DNA from 4 places in the Pseudomonas glycinis genome. Region 2 is predicted to be linked to each of the others. Evidence: predicted binding sites of a transcription regulator. Region 2 holds the regulator's gene; each other region holds the start of a gene.

Region 1 (5,822 bases), on a different contig from region 2:
CAAGGCTGCTGAACTGCGCCAGTTGCGCAACGAACGCGCTGTTGTCCTGCGGGTCGAGCGGATTCTGGTTTTTCAGCTGGGTGACCAGCAATTGCAGGAAAGCATCCTTGCCCAGCGCCTGGCCGCCGGTGGCACTGTTGGTCGCCGAAGCGATGCCGCCCGACGTCGTGCTGCTGGCCTTCTTCGACGAGTTGGCCAGGATGTCGTTCATGCTCAGGCTGCTGGTGGTATCCGTAACGCTCATGGCAGTCGCCCCTTATTACTGACCCAGGGTCAGTACCTTCTGCATCATGGTTTTGGCGGTGTTCATCATTTCCGCGTTGGTCTGGAACGAGCGGCTCGCAGAAATCATGTCAGCCATTTCTTCCACCACGTTGACGTTCGGGTAGTAGACGTAGCCCTTGGCGTCGGCAGCCGGATGGTTCGGCTCGTAGCGCGCTTCAAGATTGCTCTGGTCTTCGACGACGCCGAGCACCTGCACGCCCTGCCCGGCCGCGTCCTGGTTCTGGAACAGCGAATTGCTGCCGCCGGCCTGGCCGCCCTGAAACATGGTAGCGAACACCGGATGGCGCGCGCGGTAGGTCTGGTCGATGCTCGACGAAACGGTTTCGGCGTTGGCGATGTTCGACGCCACGGTGTTCAGGCGTGTGGTCTGCGCGCTCATGCCGCTGCCGGCAATGTTGAAAACGCTGGACAGGGACATGGATTATTCTCCGCGCAGGGCTGACACCAGCCCTTTGAATTTGCTGTTGAGCAAGGTGAAGCTGGCCTGGAAGCCGACGGCGTTCTCCGCGTAGTTCGACTGTTCCAGTTGAGCGTCGACGGTGTTCTGGTCGATCGAAGGCTGCATCGGCGTGCGATACATCAGCGACTCGTCGCCATTGCCCAGACCTTCAGCCTCGATGTGCCGGCTGTTGGTCATGTTCAGGGCAAAGTGGCCGCCGGTCTTGGTCTTCTCGGTCTGTGCTTCGAGCACTTTGGAGAAATCCAGATCCCGCGCCTTGTAGTTCGGGGTGTCGGCGTTGGCGATGTTGTTGGCCAGCACTTCGGCACGCTGGGCGCGGAAGCCCAATGCCTTTTCGTGAATGCCCAGCGCTTTGTCGAAGCTGATGCTCATGTCGGGAACCTTCAGGTGACCGGTTTTTCGTATCTGAGCTTTAGCAAGCGCCGTGCCAAATGAACAAAGCCCCGTATTCCGGGGCTTTGCGCCGAACAGGCTAAGCGGCAATGCCAGAAAAGCGGCAACCGGTTACCGCCGGATGCCGCTTTTCTGCCGCTTGCCGTCCTTGCCTAGGTCAACGCAGATCCCAGTGGGAGCGAGCCTGCTCGCGAAGGGGGCGTGTCAGGCGTCAACTGTCTTACGGACAGACCGCTTTCGCGAGCAGGCTCGCTCCCACAGGGGGCTCGTGGAAAATAATTCGGGCATAAAAAAACGGCAGGCCTTTGCGGGCCTCCCGTTTTTTGTATCAGCGCAAACCGCTTATTTCGCCTTGTAAATAATCCCCGGGCTGCACTGAACCATCTGGTAATGATCCGGCAATCCGTTCAGCGCTTCCGAAGCGCCAAGGAACAGGTACCCGCCCGGCTTCAACGTGCTGTGAATGCGCAACAGGATGTCCTTCTTCACTTCGGCAGAGAAGTAGATCAGCACGTTGCGGCAGAACACGATGTCGAACTTGCCCAGCGCCGCGTAGCTGTCGAGCAGGTTGAACGACCGGAATTCCACCCGGCTCTTGATCGGCGCCTTGACCACCCAGCGCCCCGGCCCTTTCGGGTCGAAGTAGCGTTGCAGGCGTTCCGGCGACAGACCGCGACCGATCGCCAGGCTGTCATACTCGCCGGTCTTGCAGTTATTGAGCATCAGGCCCGACAGATCGGTGGCAACGATCTGCACACCCATCTTCAACTGACCCAGGTTGCTGCGCTCGAACTCGTCGATCGACATCGACAGCGAGTACGGTTCCTGTCCCGACGAGCAGGCCGCCGACCAGATCCGCAGACGCTGGTTGGGGCTGGCCTTGATCGCTTCCGGCAGTACCTTGTTCTTCAAGACTTCAAACGGATAGGTGTCGCGAAACCACAGGGTTTCGTTAGTCGTCATGGCATCGACCACCTGCTCGCGCAAACCGCTGCGCGGCTGGGTCTGGATGCGCTGTACCAGCTCACCCAGGGACTTGATGCCTTGCTGCTCCATCAGTTTGTTGAGACGGCTCGAGACCAGATACTGCTTGTTTTCACCGAGCAGAATGCCACAGGCTTTTTCCAGGAAGACCCGGAACTGTTCGAAATCCAAATTACCCGTAGACAATGATGCCGCCTCTTAAATCGTGTTGACCGCCAGGGGCAGAAGGCCCCTAGCTGATATCTGCTGCTTTGATCCGGTCGACTACCCGGGATGCGAGGTCATCAGGACGGAATTTGGCGAGGAAGTCATCAGCACCGACTTTCTTGACCATCGCCTGATTGAATACCCCCGACAACGAAGTATGCAGGATGATATGGAGCTTTTGCATGCGTGCGTCGCCGCGTATTTCCGCCGTCAGGGTGTACCCGTCCATCTCCGGCATCTCGATGTCGGAAATCATCATCAGGAACTCTTCTTCCGGCTTCTTGCCCTCGTCGACCAGCTTGCGCAGGTAATCCAGCGCCTGCTTGCCGTCGTTCAGCGCCACCACTTCGACACCGATGGTCTGCAGACAACGCGTGACCTGCTTGCGCGCCACCGACGAGTCATCGACCGTCAGCACCCGCAGCGACAACGCCTTGGTCTGCGTCTCGACATCGACCACGCCCACCGAAATCGCTTCCGGCGTCGGCGCCACTTCGGCCAGCACCTTCTCGACGTCGATGATTTCGACCAACTGGTTGTCGACCCGGGTCACAGCCGTCAGGTAGTGATCGCGGCCGGTACCCTTGGGTGGCGGATGGATCTCTTCCCAGTTCATGTTGACGATGCGCTCCACCGAGCGGACCAGGAAACCCTGGGTCTTGGTGTTGTACTCCGTGATGATCACGAACGGACTGTTCTTGTCTTTCAACGCACCGGAGCCCGTTGCCATTGCCAGATCCAGGATCGGAATGGTCGCTCCCCGTATATTCGCTACCCCGCACACGACAGGACTGGATTTGGGCATCAACGTCAGGGACGGGCATTGCAACACTTCCCGTACCTTGAACACGTTGATCCCGTAGAGCTGCGGCCCGTCGAGACGGAACAACAGCAGCTCGAGGCGATTCTGCCCTACCAGTTGCGTGCGCTGGTTCACCGAATCCATTACACCAGCCATGCCCAGACTCCTACACCAACGCCAAGTGTTGTTGCGACGCACATTCATTGCTAAACGGCACGGCGCTTGCTTTTTAACTCGTATGAACGCTCAAACGACATTTTCCCGACGCCTGACATCCTCCCTTCGCAAAGGGCTTTGCGCGGTGTCCGCCGTTTGCTGCTTGCTTGCTGGCAGTCCTGCCCATGCAGATGCGGTTACCTTGCCTGATATGCTTATCGGCGTGACTCAGGGCTTTCTTGAATTCACCGTAGAAGACTATTTGGCTTCCAGTCAAACCGAAGGCCGCTACGAAATCGAAGTCAACCAGCTCGACCCGCGCATGCGCATGCCCATGTGCGACAAGGAATTGACAGCCACGCTGGAGAGCCCGGCACGCCCGCTGGGCCGCGTCACGGTGAAGGTTCGCTGCGAAGGCAGTTCGCCCTGGACGGTGTTCGTACCCGCTCAAGTCCGCCTGTTTCGCGAGATCGTGACGACCACTCGTCCGCTGAAACGCGCCGGCATTATCGAGCCGCAGGATGTGACCTTGCGCGAGCGCGACGTCAGCACGATCAACCAGGGTTTCCTGACTTCCGTCGACGAAGCGATCGGGCAGAAACTTACCCGACCAACGGTCGCCGATCAGGTCATCACCCTGGTGCATCTGGAACAGGCCGAAGTGGTGCGCAAGGGTGACCAGGTGGTGATCACTGCGCGCAGCGGCACCCTTGCCGTACGCATGCCGGGGGAAGCGCTTTCCAATGGCGGCATGAAAGAACAGATTCGAGTAAAAAACCTTAATTCTCAAAGAGTTATCAAGGCGCAGGTGATTGCGCCGGGACAGGTCGAAGTGGCCATGTAAAAGCCTCGTGGAGAAAACTGGCGCCGATCCCGTCGCTTCCCTAAACTGTGCCGCAGCAGGTCTCGCAACGGCGCATGCAAGCTTATGGTTGATTGGGCCTAAAGTTTTTCAGGGGATAGCCGAAAACATGGCAAGCGTCCAAATTCCCAGAGGTTTTTTATCATGGTTATCGATTTCAACCGATTGAACAGTTCCTCGTCACTAACCGGCAGCACACGTACCAGCAACGCCAAGGAAAGCGCTGAAAACAGCCCCTCCGCGCCGCTGAATACCCAGGCCGAACAGGCCAATGTCGCCAAAAGCGGGGAGTCGGTACACCTCAGCAATGAGGCTCAACAGTTGCAGAAGGTCACTGACAAGCTGCGCGATCAGCCTGCTGTCGACAAAGCCCGTGTGGCCGAGTTGAAAGCCGCGATTGCCGATGGCAGCTATAAAGTCGACAGCAACCGTGTAGCCAGCAAACTGCTCAACTTCGAAGCCCAGCGCTAGGCTTTTGCCGGCGCCAGGCTTTTGGACGCTTAAACCCCAAGGCCAGCCATGCACGACACTAACTTATTGCAACTGATCAACGACGACTTTGCTCCAGCGCAACAATTGCTGGAGTTATTGCAAACCGAATCCCTCGCTTTGCATGGTCGCGACATGCCGTTGCTGGAAGAAATTCTGGCGACCAAGCAAGCGTTGATCATTCTGCTCGAGCAGCATGGCCGCAAGCGCAGCGAAATCCTCGCCAGCCTCAACCTGCCGACTGATCGCACAGGTCTTGAGCAACTGGCCAGCCAGTCCAGCATTGGCGACCAGTTGCTGACCCAGGGCGACGCCCTGACCGCGCTGATCGCCCAATGCCAGGCGGCCAACATCAAGAACGGCCAGTCGATCCAGATCCAGCAGGCGACTACGGCCAACCAGCTGAAGATTCTCACCGGCGGTGAGCCGCCAGCGCTGTACGACGCCAGCGGGACCTTTGCCAAACCGGTCAAGCCGCGAACGCTCAGCCAGGCATGAGCCATTCGCTGGCCCTGCACTATCCACTTGCGCAACATGCTGGCAAAATACTGGCCAGTCGTAGTCTTATTTTGTCTGGAGATTGAAGAACCGTGTCCAACACCCTAAGCGCGGATGATGCTCCGCAGCCTCCGAAGGTGCTCACCACGCCACTGGAAATCTCCAGCAACCTGCGCCAGCTGCAAGACAGCCACGATCCGCTGATCATCACCTTCCATGAACGCAGCCAGCGTTTTCAGAGTTACCTGATCAAGGTCGACCGCGAAACCGCAACGATTGCGCTGGATGAAATGATTCCACGCGATGGCGAGCGCTTCCTCCAGGCTGGCGAACCGTTCAAGGTCGAAGGCTTTCATGACGGCGTGCGCATCGCCTGGGAATGCAACGGCACGCTGAACATCGAAGAATCCGACGGCGACCGTTTCTACACCGGCGACCTGCCGAGCGAAGTGGTCTATCACCAGCGCCGTAACGCCTTCCGCGCTGCGTTGAAGCTCACCGATCTGGTCAGCGTTGAACTGGGCGGCGAAAAGCTCAAGGTTCCTCTGCAGGGCAAGCTGCTGGATATTTCTGCGACCGGTTGCAAGTTCCGCTTCGAAGGCGACATCACTGATCGCCTGCAACTGGGCCAGGTCTACGATCGCCTGATCGCCCCGCCGCTGTTCGGCAACCAGCCAACATCGGTC
Region 2 (5,822 bases):
TAGAATCCAAGGCTGGATAACAAATCGTCCACATCGTCCTGACCGGACACAACGTCTTCTCGTTTATCGGCATGAATCTGCGGACCTTCACCCTGCGAGAGATGTTTTTGTGGATCTTTTTCAGCAAGCATTGCAGCGCGGTCATGTTCGATGCCCGCAAAGCGGTCGACCTGACTGGCCATGAGCACGAGTTTGAGCAGATTGCTTTCGACTTCGGTGACCAGTTGGGTCACACGCTTGATCACTTGACCTGTGAGGTCCTGGTAATCCTGAGCCAGCAGGATGTCGTTGAGATTGCTCGACACCGCACGGTTGTCCGTGCTGCTGCGTGACAGAAAACCGTCGACCCGGCGCGCCAGTTCGCGGAACTCTTCAGCCCCGACCTCGCGACGCATGAAGCGGCCCCAATCGGCGCTCAACGTCTGCGCTTCATCAGCGAGACTGTTGACCACCGGCGTGGCGCTTTCCACCAGATCCATGGTGCGGTTGGCCGCGGCTTCCGTCAGCTTGACCACATAGCCCAGGCGTTCGGTGGCGTCGGTGATTTGCGACACTTCCTCGGCCTGCGGCATGTGCGGATCAATCTGGAAATTGACGATCGCACTGTGCAGTTCACGTGTGAGCTTGCCCACTTCCTGATACAGGCCGCGGTCACGGGTCTGATTGAGCTCATGGATCAGTTGCACCGCGTCGCCGAACTTGCCTTTTTCAAGGCTCTCGACCAGTTCGACCGCGTGTTTTTTCAGGGTCGATTCGAAATCGCCCTGTGATGATTCGTTATGCTCCATAGCTCCCCCGCGCATTCATCAGCCGATGCGTTCGAAAATCTTCTCGATTTTGTCTTTCAACGCTTGAGCCGTGAAAGGTTTGACCACGTAACCGTTCACACCGGCCTGAGCGGCCTCGATGATCTGCTCGCGCTTGGCTTCAGCAGTCACCATCAACACCGGGAGGTGCTTGAGTTTTTCATCGGCGCGCACGTGACGCAGCAGGTCGATACCGGTCATGCCCGGCATGTTCCAGTCCGTTACCAGAAAGTCGATGCTGCCGCTGTTGAGCACCGGAATGGCAGTGGTGCCATCGTCGGCCTCGACGGTGTTGGTGAACCCAAGATCGCGCAGCAGGTTCTTGATGATCCGCCGCATCGTTGAGAAGTCATCAACGATGAGGATTTTCATGTCTTTGTTCAATTCGACCTCCAAGCAGTCTTAAACGCGCCCAGCACCTGGACGCGCCACTTCAATCAATCGGCATAGCACTCGAAGTTTGTCTGGAGCACAACGGATCGAGACCGGCGCCGTTCATCACCGCACCAGCCTCGTTTCGCAGTGTCCCCACACTGCCTTCAGCGCGCTCGCCACTCCCCCAAACGCCCCCGCAGACGGGCCGCGCACTGGCTGTGTAACTGGCTGACCCGCGATTCACTGACGCCAAGGACTTCACCGATTTCCTTGAGGTTCAGCTCTTCGTCGTAGTACAGCGCCAACACCAGTCGCTCACGCTCCGGCAAATTGGCAATCGCGTCCGCCAGCGCCGCCTGGAAGCGTTCATCTTCCAGATCGCGTGACGGCTCCATATGAGCACTCGCGCCATCCTCGTGCAGCCCTTCGTGTTCGCCGTCCTGCAACAGGTCGTCGAAACTGAACAGGCGACTGCCCAAGGTGTCATTCAGAATCCCGTAGTAATCGTCGAGACTCAATTGGAGTTCGGCCGCAACCTCGTGATCTTTAGCGTCACGGCCGGTTTTAGCTTCAATCGAGCGAATCGCGTCGCTGACCATCCTGGTATTACGGTGAACCGAGCGTGGCGCCCAATCCCCTTTGCGCACTTCATCGAGCATCGCGCCGCGGATTCGAATGCCCGCGTACGTTTCGAAACTGGCGCCTTTGCTGGCGTCGTATTTGGTCGAGACTTCGAGCAAACCGATCATCCCGGCCTGGATCAGGTCTTCGACCTGCACGCTGGCCGGCAGGCGCGCCAGCAAGTGATAGGCAATGCGCTTGACCAGTGGCGCGTAACGCTCGATCAATTCGTATTGCGCGTCACGCGCCGACTTTTTGTAAAGATTCATGCCACTGGCGGTCATATCACAGGCCCTGCGGTTTGCTGCACGAGACGCTCGACGAAAAATTCCAGATGCCCGCGCGGGTTGGCCGGCAGCGGCCAGGTGTCGACCTTCTGGGCGATGGCCTTGAAGGCCAGCGCGCACTTGGAACGGGGAAAGGCTTCGTAGACGGCGCGCTGCTTCTGCACCGCTTTGCGCACGCTTTCGTCGTACGGCACCGCGCCGACGTATTGTAGGGCGACGTCAAGGAAGCGATCCGTGACCTTGGTCAACTTGGCGAACAGGTTGCGCCCTTCCTGCGGGCTCTGCGCCATGTTGGCCAGCACGCGGAAGCGGTTCATGCCGTAATCGCGGTTGAGCAACTTGATCAGCGCGTAAGCATCGGTGATCGAAGTCGGCTCGTCGCAGACCACCAGCAACACTTCCTGGGCGGCACGAACGAAACTGACTACCGAGTCACCAATACCCGCAGCGGTGTCGATCACCAGCACGTCGAGATTGTCGCCGATGTCGCTGAACGCCTGGATCAGGCCGGCGTGTTGCGCCGGGCTCAGGTGCACCATGCTCTGCGTGCCGGAGGCCGCCGGCACGATGCGAATCCCGCCCGGGCCCTGCAACAGCACGTCGCGCAGTTCGCAACGGCCTTCGATGACGTCGGCCAGTGTGCGCTTGGGTGTCAGCCCCAGCAGAACGTCGACGTTCGCCAGGCCCAGGTCGGCGTCCAGCAGCATGACCCGACGGCCAAGCTCTGCCAGCGCCAGCGACAAGTTCACTGACACGTTAGTCTTGCCGACGCCACCTTTGCCGCCGGTCACCGCGATCACCTGTACGGGATGCATGCTGCCCATGTTATTTCTTTACCTTGTCTTGCATAGACGGAGGCCACATTACTGGCTGCGCGTTCCTGATCGGAACAATGCGTGGCAGACCATCGATGTAGGTACAAAAACTGTTCATGATTACCTCAGCCAACCTGCTTGGTCGGGCTGTGATAGATATCAGCGAACATGTCAGCCATGGCTTCTTCGCTGGGTTCTTCCTGCATTTGCACGCTGACGGCGCGGCTGACCAGTTGATGACGGCGCGGCAGATGCAAATCATCCGGAATCCGTGGGCCATCGGTCAGGTACGCGACCGGCAATTCATGACTGATCGCCAGGCTCAACACTTCGCCGAGACTGGCCGTTTCATCCAGTTTAGTCAGGATGCAGCCGGCCAGCCCGCAACGCTTGTAACTGTGATAAGCGGCGGTTAGAACCTGTTTCTGGCTGGTGGTTGCCAGGACCAGATAATTTTTTGAGCGAATGCCACGCCCGGCCAGGCTCTCAAGCTGCATGCGCAACGCCGGATCACTGGCTTGCAGGCCGGCAGTATCGATCAAAACCACGCGTTTGCGTAGCAGTGGATCCAATGCCTGCACCAGCGACTGACCCGGATCGACGTGCGTTACCGGCACGTTGAGGATGCGCCCGAGGGTTTTCAGTTGTTCCTGCGCGCCGATGCGGAAGCTGTCCATGCTCACCAGTGCAACGTTCTGCGCGCCGTACTTGAGCACGTAACGCGCGGCGAGCTTGGCCAGCGTGGTGGTCTTGCCCATGCCGGCGGGGCCGACCATGGCAATCACACCGCCCTCTTCCAGCGGCTCGACTTCCGGTACGGCAATCATCCGCGCCAGGTGGGCCAGCAGCATGCGCCAGGCCTGACGGGGTTCTTCGATGTCGGTGATCATCGCCAGCAGATCGCGCGACAGCGGGCCGGACAGGCCGATGCGCTGCAGACGACGATACATATTGGCCTGGGCCGGGCGGCTGCCTTGCAGCTGATTCCAGGCCAGGGTGCCGAGCTGCACTTCCATCAGCTCGCGCAGGCTGTTCAATTCAAAACGCATCGAATCCAGCGCACGTGGATCGACACCCGCCGAGGCCTGCGCAGGCGCTGCGGCCGGGCGCGTCGGTGCGGCGTAGGTCGGCTCGCTCAGCGGCTCGGCAGCAGTCAGCGGCAGGCCTGCGGTCAACGGCAGCCCGGCGAACAACTGCTGATTGGTGTTGCCGTCGGCTTCGCCACGCAGGCTCAGCTCGGCCTGGGCGGTGACGATGCGCGACTGGGTCTTGCGCAGCTCGTCTTCGAGTTCCATGTTCGGAACCCGTGGCGCCAGCGCCGACAATTTGTAATCCAGAGCCGCCGTCAACTCGACGCCGCCGGCAATGCGGCGGTTGCCGATGATGGCGGCATCAGCGCCCAGCTCATCGCGAACCAGCTTCATGGCCTGACGCATATCGGCGGCGAAAAAACGCTTAACTTGCATAAACCACTACCTCAGCCGTTGGGCCCTACTGTCGCAACGATGGTCACTTGCTTGTTGTCCGGTACTTCCTGGTAGGCCAGTACATGCAGCCCTGGCACTGCGAGGCGGCCGAAGCGCGAGAGCATCGCGCGAATCGGGCCTGCTACCAGCAGGATCACCGGTTGGCCTTGCATTTCCTGACGCTGGGCCGCTTCGATCAACGAACGTTGCAGCTTCTCGGCCATGCTCGGCTCCAGCAGAACGCCCTCTTCCGAGCCTTGTCCTGCCTTCTGCAGACTATTGAGCAATATCTGTTCCAACCTTGGTTCCAATGTGATTACAGGCAGCTCGGACTCAGTGCCTACAATGCTTTGGACGATTGCACGGGATACGCCGACCCGCACGGCGGCGACCAGCGCGGCGGTATCTTGACTCTTGGCAGCGTTGTTCGCGATCGCCTCGGCGATGCTGCGGATGTCACGCACCGGCACGTGCTCGGCGAGCAGCGCTTGCAGAACTTTGAGCAACTGCGACAGCGAAACCACGCCCGGCACCAGCTCTTCTGCCAGTTTCGGCGAGCTCTTGGCCAGCAATTGCATGAGTTGCTGCACTTCCTCGTGGCCGATCAGCTCACTGGAGTGCTTGTACAGAATCTGGTTCAAGTGGGTGGCGACCACGGTGCTGGCGTCGACCACGGTGTAGCCGAGCGATTGCGCCTGGGCGCGCTGGCTGATTTCGATCCACACCGCCTCGAGGCCGAAAGCCGGATCTTTGGCGTTGATCCCGTTGAGCGAGCCGTACACCTGGCCCGGATTGATCGCCAGTTCGCGATCCGGGTAGATCTCGGCCTCGGCGAGAATCACGCCCATCAGCGTCAAGCGATACGCGCTCGGCGCCAGATCAAGGTTGTCGCGGATGTGCACGGTCGGCATCAGGAAGCCCAGATCCTGCGAGAGCTTCTTGCGCACGCCCTTGATCCGCGCGAGCAATTGCCCACCCTGATTGCGGTCCACCAACGGGATCAGGCGATAGCCGACCTCCAGGCCGATCATGTCGATCGGCGTCACGTCGTCCCAGCCCAGCTCCTTGGTTTCCATGGCGCGGGCCGGCGACGGCAGCAGTTCCTGCTGACGCTTGACCTCTTCCAGCGCCACGACCTTGGCGACGTTCTGCTTTTTCCAGAACAGGTACGCGCCGCCCGCAGCCAGCGCCGCCATGCTCAGGAAGGAGAAGTGCGGCATGCCTGGCACCAGGCCCATCACCGCCATCAAACCAGCGGCCACGGCCAGCGCTTTCGGCGAGGCGAACATCTGCCGGTTGATCTGCTTGCCCATGTCTTCCGAGCCGGAAGCACGGGTCACCATGATCGCCGCTGCTGTAGATAACAACAGTGATGGCAATTGCGCCACTAAACCGTCACCGATGGTCAGCAAGGCGTAAACCTTGCCCGCATCGCCGAAGCTCATGCCGTGC
Region 3 (5,822 bases), on a different contig from region 2:
GCGTCGTCTCGCCGCTCTGGTTCCAGCTGTTGTTTACGGTGGCGACAAAGCCCCTGAATCCATCAGCATGCTGGCCAAAGAAGTTGCCAAACTGCTCGAAAACGAAGCGGCTTACAGCCACATCATCGAGCTGAACGTTGGTGGCACCAAGCAGAACGTCATCATCAAGGCTCTGCAGCGTCACCCGGCCAAAGGCCACGTGATGCACGCTGACTTCGTACGCGTTGTTGCCGGCCAGAAACTGACCGCCATCGTGCCTGTACACTTTGTTGGCGAAGAAGCTCCAGTGAAGAAAGGCGGCGAAGTTTCGCACGTTGTTGCTGAAATCGAAGTGACCTGCCTGCCAAAAGATCTGCCTGAGTTCATCGAAGTCGACCTGTCGAAAGCAGAAATCGGCACCATCATCCACCTGTCGGACCTCAAAGCTCCTAAAGGTGTTGAGTTCGTTGCTCTGGCACACGGCGATGACAAGGCTGTTGCCAACGTCCACGCTCCACGTGTTGCTGCAGAACCTACCGAAGAAGGCGCAGCAGAGTAATTCACTCTGTCATGCCGGAGTGAGCAAGTAACATCGCGGACTGGAACGTAGCGAGAAAGCGGGCGAGAACGCGGAGTTTACATCCATGGTAAATGAGCATTTTTCGTCCACTTTCGCCGCTTTCCCTGATCGCGGCGATGTTATCCACCACTCCAAGGAAGGGCCCCTATCGTGACTGCCATCAAACTGATCGTTGGCCTGGGAAATCCAGGCGCTGAATACGAACAGACCCGGCATAACGCAGGGGCCCTTTTTGTTGAGCGCATCGCCCATGCACAGAATGTGAATCTTGTGGCCGATCGCAAATATTTCGGCCTGACCGGGCGCTACTCGCATCAAGGTCAGGATGTTCGTCTGCTGATTCCCACCACCTACATGAACCGCAGCGGCCAGGCCGTGGCGGCACTCGCCGGTTTCTTCCGCATCAAGCCTGAAGAAATCCTCGTGGCGCATGACGAACTCGACTTGCCTCCGGGCGTTGCCAAGCTCAAGCAGGGCGGCGGCCATGGCGGTCACAATGGGTTGCGCGACATCATTGCGCAACTGGGCAATCAGAATACGTTCTACCGCCTGCGGCTTGGCATCGGCCACCCGGGCGTTGCCAGTATGGTTTCAAATTTCGTCCTGGGTCGTGCGCCACGCGCCGAACAGGAAAAACTCGATGCCAGCATCGACTTTGCCCTCGGCGTGCTGCCGGATATCCTCGCCGGGGAATGGAACCGCGCGATGAAAAACCTGCACAGCCAGAAGGCCTGACTTTTACCCGAGGGGAAACACCATGGGATTCAATTGCGGCATCGTCGGCCTGCCTAACGTCGGCAAGTCCACCCTGTTCAACGCCCTGACCAAATCCGGTATCGCGGCCGAGAACTTCCCCTTCTGCACCATCGAGCCGAACAGCGGCATCGTGCCGATGCCGGATCCGCGTCTGGAAGCGCTGGCGGCCATCGTCAATCCCAAGCGCATCCTGCCGACCACCATGGAATTCGTCGACATCGCCGGCCTCGTTGCCGGTGCCTCGAAAGGTGAAGGCCTGGGCAACAAGTTCCTGGCCAACATCCGCGAAACCGACGCTATCGCCCACGTGGTGCGCTGCTTCGAAGACGACAACGTGATCCACGTTTCCAACAGCGTCGACCCGAAACGCGACATCGAAATCATCGACCTGGAACTGATCTTCGCCGACCTCGACAGCTGCGAGAAGCAACTGCAGAAAGTCGCGCGCAACGCCAAGGGCGGTGACAAGGACGCCGTGGTTCAGAAGGCTCTGCTCGAGCAACTGATCGCGCACTTCACCGAAGCCAAGCCGGCGCGCAGCCTGATGAAGAACATGAGCGCTGACGAAAAGGCAGTGATCAAGGGCTTCCACCTGCTGACCACCAAGCCGGTCATGTACATCGCCAACGTGGCTGAAGACGGTTTCGAGAACAACCCGCACCTGGACGTGGTCAAGGCCATCGCCGAAGAAGAAGGCGCCATGGTCGTTCCGGTGTGCAACAAGATCGAAGCGGAAATCGCCGAGCTCGACGACGGCGAAGAGAAGGACATGTTCCTCGAGGCCCTGGGTCTGGAAGAGCCTGGCCTGAATCGCGTGATCCGCGCCGGCTACGAAATGCTCCACCTGCAGACCTACTTCACCGCCGGTGTCGAAGAAGTCCGCGCCTGGACCGTCAAGGTCGGTGCCACCGCCCCACAGGCCGCCGGCGTGATCCACACCGACTTCGAAAAAGGCTTCATCCGTGCCGAAGTCATCGCCTACAACGACTTCATCCAGTACAAGGGCGAAGCCGGCGCCAAAGAAGCCGGCAAATGGCGTCTGGAAGGCAAGGATTACATCGTCAAGGACGGCGACGTGATGCACTTCCGCTTCAACGTCTAAGCAACAGCCGCACAAGAAAAAGCCGCGTTTGATACGCGGCTTTTTTGTGCCTGAAATTCAGTGACTGAGTACATTTCCCTGTGGGAGCGAGCCTGCTCGCGAACGCGGCGTGTCAGCTAAGCATTCGTCAACTGACACACCCATTCGCGAGCAGGCTCGCCTCCACAGTTCGATTCGTCTGTTCAGGCCTTTCTGGTACGCGGTAAAAAGATCGCCAACACACCAAATAACGGCAGGAACGAGCACAGGAAATACACGTACTCAATCCCGTGCACATCCGCCAGATGCCCGAGCAGCGCCGCGCCAATCCCGCCGAAACCGAACATCAGACCGAAGAAGATCCCGGCAATCATCCCGACATTACCCGGCACCAGTTCCTGCGCGTACACCACGATCGCCGAGAATGCCGACGCCAGAATGAAGCCGATCACCACGCTGAGAATGCTGGTCCAGAACAGATCGACATGCGGCAGGATCAGGGTGAATGGCGCCACCCCCAGGATGGAAAACCAGATCACTGCCTTGCGCCCGATCTTGTCGCCAATCGGTCCACCGAAGAACGTCCCCGCCGCCACTGCGCCCAGGAAAAGGAACAAGTGCAGCTGCGAGCTGGCAACCGACAGGTCGAACTTCTCGATCAGGTAGAAGGTGAAGTAGCTGGTGAAACTGGCCATGTAGAAATACTTGGAGAACACCAGTAGCCCCAGCACCACCAGCGCACTGGTCACCCTGCCCTTCGACAAGCCGTGCGTCGCCGCCTGGCCGGCCTTGAGCTTGAACAGGTTCAGGTGATTGGCGTACCAGCGGCTGATGCGGTACAGCACGAACAGCGCAAAAACCGCGAACAGGCCAAACCACGCCACATTGCCTTGGCCGAAGGGAATGATGATCGCCGCCGCCAGCAACGGGCCGAACGCGGAGCCGGCATTGCCGCCGACCTGAAAGGTAGATTGCGCCAGACCAAACCGGCCGCCCGAGGCCAGTCGCGCAACACGCGAGGCTTCCGGGTGAAAGCTCGACGAGCCGATACCAATCAGCGCCGCCGCCAGCAGAATCAATGGGAAGCTGCCGACCACTGACATCATCAGAATGCCGATCAAGGTACACACCGTGCCCGCCGGCAACAGCCACGGTTTGGGGTGGCGATCAGTGTGATAACCGACCCACGGCTGCAACAGCGACGCGGTCAACTGGAAGGTCAAGGTGATCAGGCCGACCTGGGTGAAGGTCAGGCCATAGTTGGCTTTGAGCATCGGGTAGATCGACGGCAGCACCGACTGGATCAGGTCGTTGATCAAATGCGCCAGCGCCACCGCGCCGATGATGCGCATCACCAAGGGGCTGCTTTGAGGAGCAGCGGTCGCCGAGGCAGCGGCGGTCTGAACGTTGCTGATAGCCATGGAAAATTCCAGACAGCAGATGGGTGCCCGCAGGCAGGTGCGTCAATGTGCCATTTTTCGGTGCGCCAGCGCTATCCCCTTAGCCAGCTAACTAAGTTATTGATGACACACCACCGTGTAGGAGCTGCCGAAGGCTGCGATCTTTTGATCTTGCTTCTAAGCATCAAAGTCAAAAGATCGCAGCCTTCGGCAGCTCCTACAGGGGATCGCTGGTGGCGAAGGTGATAGCTCAACGCCATGGTCTGAATCTTGCCTTGCTTCTGCCCTTGAACACGATCGCCTTACAAAGGCGCTCGACAATGGGAAGTTTCGCTACAGAGCCGGCCTACAGAGCGGGCATGGGTGAACTTTCGAGGCCTTTTAGAGGGCACAGGTCGCAGCCGAAAGGTTCGCGATGCACGCCAATGGTGCGTGGTGTCCAGAGGAGTCATGAGGCATGCAGGCTTTCCTTTCACCGGGGATCAAATTGCTGGGGCGGTTTGGCTTCGCAGGTAAATTCCAATTGTTGTTTCTGCTGTTCATTCTGCCGCTGGCCGGCAGCCTGTTGATGATCGGCCATGACTATCGCGAGAAGCTCAATCTGATCGCCGGCGAACGTGCCGGCGTGCGTCAGCTGCTCGCGCTGGATGCGCTGGACAACCTGCTCGCCGCTCAACGCGACCGCGCCGCCCGCTGGCGCGCCACCGAGACCAATCGTCAGCCGACACCGGCCACCCTCGCCGCCATGGCTGCCTTCGACGGCGTGCAACCGGCGGTGCTGCAAGCCACCACGGAGCTGGGCAATGCCCTGAACCAGCAAGGCGCCGACGGCGCAATCCTCGAACGCTTTCAGGCGCTGCAAACCGCGCTCAATGGCCTTGATTCGAAAAGCCTGAGCAGTGTCGGCTGGTGGCCGGACGGTTATGACCGCTTCACCAATGCCTTGGCCGCGCTGCAAGCCTTGCGCGAGCAGATCGTCATGGACAATCGCCTGACCCTCGCACCGTGGCTGGAAACCTACCTGCTGACGCAGATTTCCACGCAGCACGCGCCGGACCTGATCGAGCGGGTCGGCCGTCTCGCCGCAGTCGGCCAGGCTTCGGTCGTCTCCGGTCAGTTCACCCTGCAGAGCCGCCTGCAGTTGCGCGACCTGCGCAGCCGCATCGGGGACGCCCGCGAGCAACTGGTGAAAACCGCCGGCCTGCTGGAGGCGCGTCTGCCAGTCGAGCTGCAAGCCTGGGCCGGCCAGTATCACGACAGCCTGAAACACCTCGACAGCGGCCTGAAAGTCCTTGACGACGGTGTGTTTGGCGGCAGCATCAACCTCAAGCCAGAGGACTTCGAACGCAGCCTTGACGCGCTGCTCACCGACCTCGCTTCCCTGCGCCAGCAATCCTTGGTCGCGCTGGATCAGCGGCTCGATGCGTATTACAACTCGGCGATTCGCCAGTTCATTCTTGTCGCCGCAATCTTCGGTTGCCTGCTGTTGGCCGCGTTATACCTTTTCGTTTGCCTGCAAGCCTCGATTCGCCGTAGCGCCAGCGGCATCACCTTGCTCGCCGAAGCCTTGCGCGACGGTAACCTGAGCCTGCAAGTGCCGGTGGTGGGGCGCGATGAGCTGGCAGCGATCAGCACCGCGCTCAACGTCGCTGTGGTGCAATTGCGCAGCAGCATGCTTGGCGTCGACCACGAGACCTCGCAGTTGAGCAATGCGGTGCGCAGCCTCAACCAACACTCCAGCGGCGCCCTGAGCGAAGTCGAGGCGCAGCAGTTGCAGATCAGCCAGATCGCCGCTGCCGCCACGCAATTGGCCGCCACCTCGCAAGGCGTCGCGCAGAGTTGCGAACAGGCCTCGGGCAGCGCCCAGCAGACCCGGCGCATCGCCGCCGACAGCAGCCGCGACAGCCAGCGCACCACGGCCAGCATTCAGCAGCTCAATCAGCGCCTGAACGACACCGCCGCCGCGCTTGGCCGGGTCAGCGAGCAAGGCCAGCAGATTCAACTGGTCGTGGACACCATTCGCGGC
Region 4 (5,822 bases), on a different contig from region 2:
TTCGAAGAGGATCTGATCCTTGAATTTCTGCAGTTGCGGGTTCTCGTCGACCTTGTTCTGCAGTTCTTGCAGGAGCAGTTCGAGACGCTCCTTCTCGACCTGCTCAGCCATGCCTTCAACCTGATCGGTGTCGACCGTGACCTTGTCCGGTTGCGGCTGCGACTTCACTTCCGGGTTGAGGGTGTTTTCCGGCGCCAGGGTCGGTGTACCGCCGAGGTCGATGATGTACGGCGTGCCGCTTTCGGAGAAGCCGACCGGGTCCTTGAAATAACCGGCGATGGCGATCTTCTGTTCCGGCGTAGCGGTGGACAGCAGCCACAGCACCAAGAAGAACGCCATCATCGCCGTGGCGAAGTCGGCGAAGGCGATTTTCCACGCCCCGCCGTGGTGCCCGGCAGCAATGCGCTTGACGCGCTTGACGATGATCGGCTGATTATTTTCCATTTCTTAACGACCGCGAACCGCTTGTTCCAACTCGGCGAAGCTTGGACGGTGCGCCGGGTACAGAACCTTGCGCCCGAACTCGACCGCCAGCGACGGCGGCATGCCGGACGCCGAAGCCACCAGCGAGGCCTTGATGGCTTCGTAGACGTTGAGCTCTTCCTTGGCATCGTGGGCCAGGGAATGCGCCAGCGGACCGAAGAAACCGTACGCCGCGAGAATACCGAAGAAGGTACCGACCAGTGCCGCACCCACGTGCAGACCGATCGACGCCTGGTCGCCCTCGCCCAACGAAGCCATGGTCACCACGATACCGAGTACCGCCGCAACGATACCGAAACCGGGCATGCCGTCGGCGATGCCGTTGACTGCGTGCGATGGGTGCTCGAGGTCTTCCTTGAGGCTGTACAGCTCCATGTCGAACAGGCCTTCCAGTTCGTGCGGAGCCATGTTGCCGGAAGACATGATGCGCAGATAATCGCAGACGAACGCGGTCATGCGTTCATCCTTGAGCACCGCCGGGTACTTGGCGAAGATCGGACTCGCGGCGGCATCTTCGATGTCGCCTTCGATGGCCATCATGCCTTCGCGGCGGCTCTTGTTGAGGATCTCGTAGATCAGCCCGAGCACTTCCAGATAGAAGGTGTGGGTGAAACGCGAACCGAACATGCTCAGGGATTTCTTGAGCACGTGCATCGTCATGTAACCGGGGTTGGCCTGGAGGAACGCGCCGAGGGCCGCACCGCCGATGATCATCACCTCGAAAGGCTGGATCAGGGCGGCAATCTTGCCGTGGGAGAGCACGTATCCGCCGAGCACGCTCGCGAATACGACGATGATGCCGATAATTTTAGCCATAGGTAGAAGGTACTTGTTTAAGTCGGGTTCAAGGTCATATTCGGAAGTTAAAAAATCTCTTCTTCTACTTATCGGCAAAACTGCGCCAGACTATAGCCAGTTCAGGCGAAAAGCCAATTTAGCCCATGCCGGGCGCGTCTACAGTCAGTGAAGATCTCGTCCAGACATGGCTAATGAAACGAACATTCCACACGCACAACCGACCACCCTCCAGGCTTGGGTCAAGCTGCTCGACAGCGTTCGCCTGCCCGTACCACAAGAGGCTCACGACAAAGTCTGCCGGGCGATCCGCGACAATCGCAGCTCGCTGCGCGACATCGCCGAGTTGATGCAGGACAGCCCGGCGCTGGCCTTGAGCATCATCCGTGAGGCGAATCGTCACACCCACGGCACCATGGCCGCGCCAGCGGAAAATCTCGAGGTGGCAATCAATCGCCTGGGCCTTACGCGCACCGAAGAATTGCTCGCGCGCCTGCCCGCCGAACCGCACCGGCAGATCCCCAAGGCCTTGCGTCAGTTGCAACTGATCAGCCAACACGCGACACAGCAGGCCAACGGTTTTTTTGCCAGTCGCCTGGCGCGGCTGTGGCAGGACATCCACTGGGGCAGTCTGCTGTTTTTGTCGCCGCTGTGGCCGTTGGCACTGACCTATCCGCAGTTGCTCGAAGAGTGGGAACTGCGGGTGATCCACAAGGGCGAGTCGGCGCGTGTGGTCGAAAAGCAATTGTTCGGCGTGCGCCTGTTGAAAATTGCCGAGGCACTGGTCCAGGCCTGGCATCTGCCGATCTGGGTCGAGCAAGGCTACAAGTTGCTGCTCAGCGAACAACGCGAACTGGTCAAAGTGCTGCGCATCGCTCGTGACAGCGAGCACCCACTGCGCCAGCAGAATCGCCTCGACGAGGACCCGACGCTACGCCGCTGGCTCAATCAACCCGCCAATACCGTGCTGCTCGCCAACGGCCTGGCGCTGTCGGCGCAACAGGCCTGGGACAGTCCGCACAGCAAGCGCTGGCAGTACCTGACCAGCCTGTATCTGCAGATTTCCATGGACGAAGTGCAGCAACAGTTGCACCAGCAAGCGGCGAACAGCGCGCGTCAGCATGCAATGCCCGATCTGTGGCACCCGGCGGTTTCGCTGATCTGGCCGTGGGGCACTCGTCGCTTGCCGGCCGGCATGCTCCCGGCAGCAGCGCCGAACGCGGATGATCTGGGCCAGTGGCGTCGGCAATGCGCCGAACTGCTCGCCGAGCCCAGCCGCTTCACCAATGCCATGAGCCTGACCGTCGCCGCCCGCGAGGCACTGGTAGCCAGCGGCATGCGCCGGGTCATGATTCTGATGGCCGACCGCACGCACTCGACCCTGCGCGTGCACCAGACCGCCGGGTTGCCGAAGGATGCGGCGGCGCTGAGTTTTGTCGTCAGCCAGAGCAAAGTCCTGCAACGCCTGCTCGCTCAGCAGGCGCAGGTGCGGATCACGCCGGAGAACAACGGGCAATTCTCTGCCTTATTGCCAGCGAGCCTGCGCACGTTGTTTCGCGGTGAGCATCTGTTCCTGCGTTCGCTGGTCAACAACGGCCGGGTGATCATGATCGTCGTTGCCGATCAGGGCGGCGGGCCGTTCGCCGACATCACTGTGCAGGCCTTCGGCAAAACTGCGCAGTGCATCGAAAAAGCCCTGCACAGCTTTAGCAGCCGCGGCCAATGAGCCTGCGCTACAATCCTCCCCTTTGTGCTCTGGAGACCTCACATGTCTGACTTCTCTGGCTTGCCGCTTGTCATCGAGCCGAGCGACCTGCTGCCGCGTCTGGAGTCCCCGGAACTGATTCTGGTGGACCTGACCAGCCCTGCCCGGTATGCCGAAGGTCACTTGCCCGGCGCACGTTTTGTCGACCCGAAACGCACCCAGCTCGGCCAGCCACCGGCGCCCGGGCTGATGCCGGCGAAGGCCGATCTGGAAGCGTTGTTTGGTGAACTCGGTCATCGCAAAGATGCGGTCTATGTCGTGTATGACGATGAGGGCGGTGGCTGGGCCGGACGCTTCATCTGGCTGCTCGATGTCATTGGCCACGACAAGTACCACTATATAGACGGTGGCCTGCCGGCCTGGCTGGCGGACGGTATGCCGATGTCGATTCAGGTGCCGGCCGCCGTCGGTGGCCCGGTCTCGCTGACCCTGCACGACGAACCGACCGCCACCCGCGAATACCTGCAAAGCCGTCTCGGCGCCGCCGATCTGGCGATCTGGGATGCGCGTGGGCCGCTGGAGTATTCCGGCGAGAAAGTCCTCGCTGCCAAGGGTGGACACATCCCCGGCGCGGTCAATTTCGAATGGACCGCCGGCATGGACCAGACGCGTCAGCTGCGTATCCGCAGCGACATGCCGCAGATCCTCGAAAACCTCGGGATCACCAAGGACAAGGAAATCATTACCCACTGCCAGACCCATCACCGGTCGGGCTTCACTTATCTGGTGGCCAAAGCCCTCGGTTATCCGCGGGTCAAGGGCTACGCCGGTTCCTGGGGCGAATGGGGCAACCACCCTGATACGCCAGTCGAGATTCAAGGTTTTAAGGACAACTAATGAAAGAGCGTCTGTTTATCCTCAGCCAGTACCTGCTGCCGCATCACCTGCTGTCGCGCCTGGCCGGCTGCATCGCCGAATGCCGTGTGCGCTGGTTCAAGAATGCCTTCACCCAATGGTTTGCCAAGCGTTATCAAGTGGACATGTCGCAAGCACTGGTCGAAGACCTGACCGCTTACGAGCACTTCAACGCCTTCTTCACGCGCGCCCTGAAAGACGGCGCGCGTCCACTGGACGAGACCCCGGGCGCGATCCTCAGCCCGGCCGACGGTGCGGTGAGTCAGCTCGGCCCGATCGAGCACGGTCGCGTGTTCCAGGCCAAGGGCCACAGTTTCAGCGTGCTCGAATTGCTCGGCGGTGATGCGGCCAACGCAGCGCCATTCATGGGCGGCGATTTCGCCACGATCTACCTGTCGCCGAAGGACTACCACCGCGTGCACATGCCTCTGGCCGGCACCCTGCGCGAAATGGTCTACATCCCGGGCCGCATTTTCTCGGTGAACCAGACTACTGCCGAAAACGTCCCGGAGCTGTTCGCCCGCAACGAGCGCGTGGCGTGCATTTTCGACACCGAACGCGGGCCGATGGCCGTGGTGCTGGTCGGGGCGATGATCGTCGCTTCGATTGAAACCGTGTGGGCCGGTCTGGTCACGCCACCGAAGCGCGAGCTGAAAACCTTCCGCTACGACGAAGCCGCACGCGCACCGATTCATCTGGAAAAAGGCGCGGAACTGGGGCGCTTCAAGCTCGGTTCAACGGCGATCGTGCTGTTTGGCCCGGATCAGGTGAAGTGGGCTGAAGAGCTGGTGGCCGGCTCGCCAGTGCAGATGGGCCAAGGTCTGGCGCTGCCAAAAGCGTGACCCTGTTCGCGGAAGCAGCCGAGGCTGCTTCCGCAAACTGCGGCATTTGCTGCTATGGTTTTGCTCATGAGCCAGACCAACTTTTCTCCCAAGCTGCGCGCTCCGACTGCCACGCAAACGCGCCTGTCGTTCTGCGACGCCAGCCCGCGTGACCTCAAGCGCTGGATCGCCGGCCTGCCCAAGGCCAACATCGGCGAAACCGCCCGCCTGCTCTATCAAGGCCTCGGCGAACTGAACCTGTTGCTCACTCCCAGCGACAATCGCCTGCAACTCCTGGAACTGCTGCGGCCCGAGGTGTATTTCGTCTGCCAGCATCTGGAACGGCACTTTCTCCATCAGGCGATCATGCTCGACGAGCGCTCGCGCAAAGTCAGCAACCTGTGTCAGGCGCTGCAGGGTCAGTTGGCCATCGGCTATAAACAGATCGTTCTGCGCATCCTGCCCAAATACAGCAAGGACCGCGCGACGTTGGTCAGCACCGCCTTGCAACGCGCGGCGCATGCTCTCAAGGCGCAACTGGTGCGCGCCACGCAGTTGTACAGTTCTCCGCCGGAACATGTGTGGTTCGAATTGCACCAGCTGTATCGCAGCGCGGCGCAATTGCAGCTGCAACAACGGCGGCTGCGCGATGATCTGGCCTTTTTGACCAGCGAACTGAGCGTCGAACAGACCTACATCGCCGCCCTGCTATTGGGCAGTGCCCGTTGCAACCAATTGCGTCAAAGCCAGATTACCCGGCTGGCCGAGGTGATCGAGCCGTGGAGCGCCCTGCTCAAGCTGCATCCCGGCAGCGCCGACGACGGTTTGTTCGCCATCAGCCCGGAACTCGATGTCGGTCCGCGCTACCGCAAGATGTTTCGCAGCGAACAACAGAACGGGCTGCTGGGCTTCGATCCGCAACCGCTGGTCAAACAGCTCGAAACGCACCTGCTGCACCAGTCCACCTCGACCCCACTGCCCGTTTCCGCCGGCCTCAGCGTCGACACCCTGCAACATCTGCACGCTACTTGGGGCCAAGCGGCGGAACGGAGTTTTCAGCGGATCGCCGGCCAAGGCACATTGACTGTGTGCGTCGGCATGAG

Evidence for each region. The regulator FliA, encoded in region 2, starts transcription of late flagellar genes. The targets are predictions, from matches to a motif close to CTAAAGTTTNNNNNNNNNNNGCCGNTAA.
Region 1: the regulator FliA is predicted to act here: its motif matches at 4,230-4,257, upstream of flgM (flagellar biosynthesis anti-sigma factor FlgM).
Region 3: the regulator FliA is predicted to act here: its motif matches at 4,060-4,087, upstream of ACYSTU_RS03975 (methyl-accepting chemotaxis protein).
Region 4: the regulator FliA is predicted to act here: its motif matches at 1,368-1,395, upstream of motA (flagellar motor stator protein MotA).

What each region holds. Positions count from the first base shown of each region.
Region 1 covers NZ_JBTYHF010000001.1:318,684-324,505, forward strand. The annotation lists gene flgD (flagellar hook assembly protein FlgD) at 1-244, opposite strand, end outside; gene flgC (flagellar basal body rod protein FlgC) at 260-703, opposite strand; gene flgB (flagellar basal body rod protein FlgB) at 707-1,117, opposite strand; gene cheR (protein-glutamate O-methyltransferase CheR) at 1,481-2,308, opposite strand; gene ACYSTU_RS01450 (chemotaxis protein CheV) at 2,355-3,287, opposite strand; gene flgA (flagellar basal body P-ring formation chaperone FlgA) at 3,370-4,131, shown strand; gene flgM (flagellar biosynthesis anti-sigma factor FlgM) at 4,294-4,620, shown strand; gene ACYSTU_RS01465 (flagella synthesis protein FlgN) at 4,669-5,136, shown strand; gene ACYSTU_RS01470 (flagellar brake protein) at 5,229-5,822, shown strand, end outside.
Region 2 covers NZ_JBTYHF010000016.1:1,490-7,311, reverse strand. The annotation lists gene ACYSTU_RS26370 (protein phosphatase CheZ) at 1-788, opposite strand, end outside; gene ACYSTU_RS26365 (chemotaxis response regulator CheY) at 807-1,178, opposite strand; gene fliA (RNA polymerase sigma factor FliA) at 1,346-2,086, opposite strand; gene fleN (flagellar synthesis regulator FleN) at 2,083-2,913, opposite strand; gene flhF (flagellar biosynthesis GTPase FlhF) at 3,030-4,370, opposite strand; gene flhA (flagellar biosynthesis protein FlhA) at 4,382-5,822, opposite strand, start outside.
Region 3 covers NZ_JBTYHF010000001.1:872,413-878,234, forward strand. The annotation lists gene ACYSTU_RS03955 (50S ribosomal protein L25/general stress protein Ctc) at 1-538, shown strand, start outside; gene pth (aminoacyl-tRNA hydrolase) at 710-1,294, shown strand; gene ychF (redox-regulated ATPase YchF) at 1,317-2,417, shown strand; gene ACYSTU_RS03970 (MFS transporter) at 2,600-3,817, opposite strand; gene ACYSTU_RS03975 (methyl-accepting chemotaxis protein) at 4,254-5,822, shown strand, end outside.
Region 4 covers NZ_JBTYHF010000003.1:221,339-227,160, forward strand. The annotation lists gene motB (flagellar motor protein MotB) at 1-444, opposite strand, end outside; gene motA (flagellar motor stator protein MotA) at 448-1,299, opposite strand; gene ACYSTU_RS08645 (HDOD domain-containing protein) at 1,466-3,004, shown strand; gene rhdA (thiosulfate sulfurtransferase) at 3,047-3,880, shown strand; gene asd (archaetidylserine decarboxylase) at 3,880-4,740, shown strand; gene ACYSTU_RS08660 (cyclic-di-GMP receptor FimW-related protein) at 4,807-5,822, shown strand, end outside.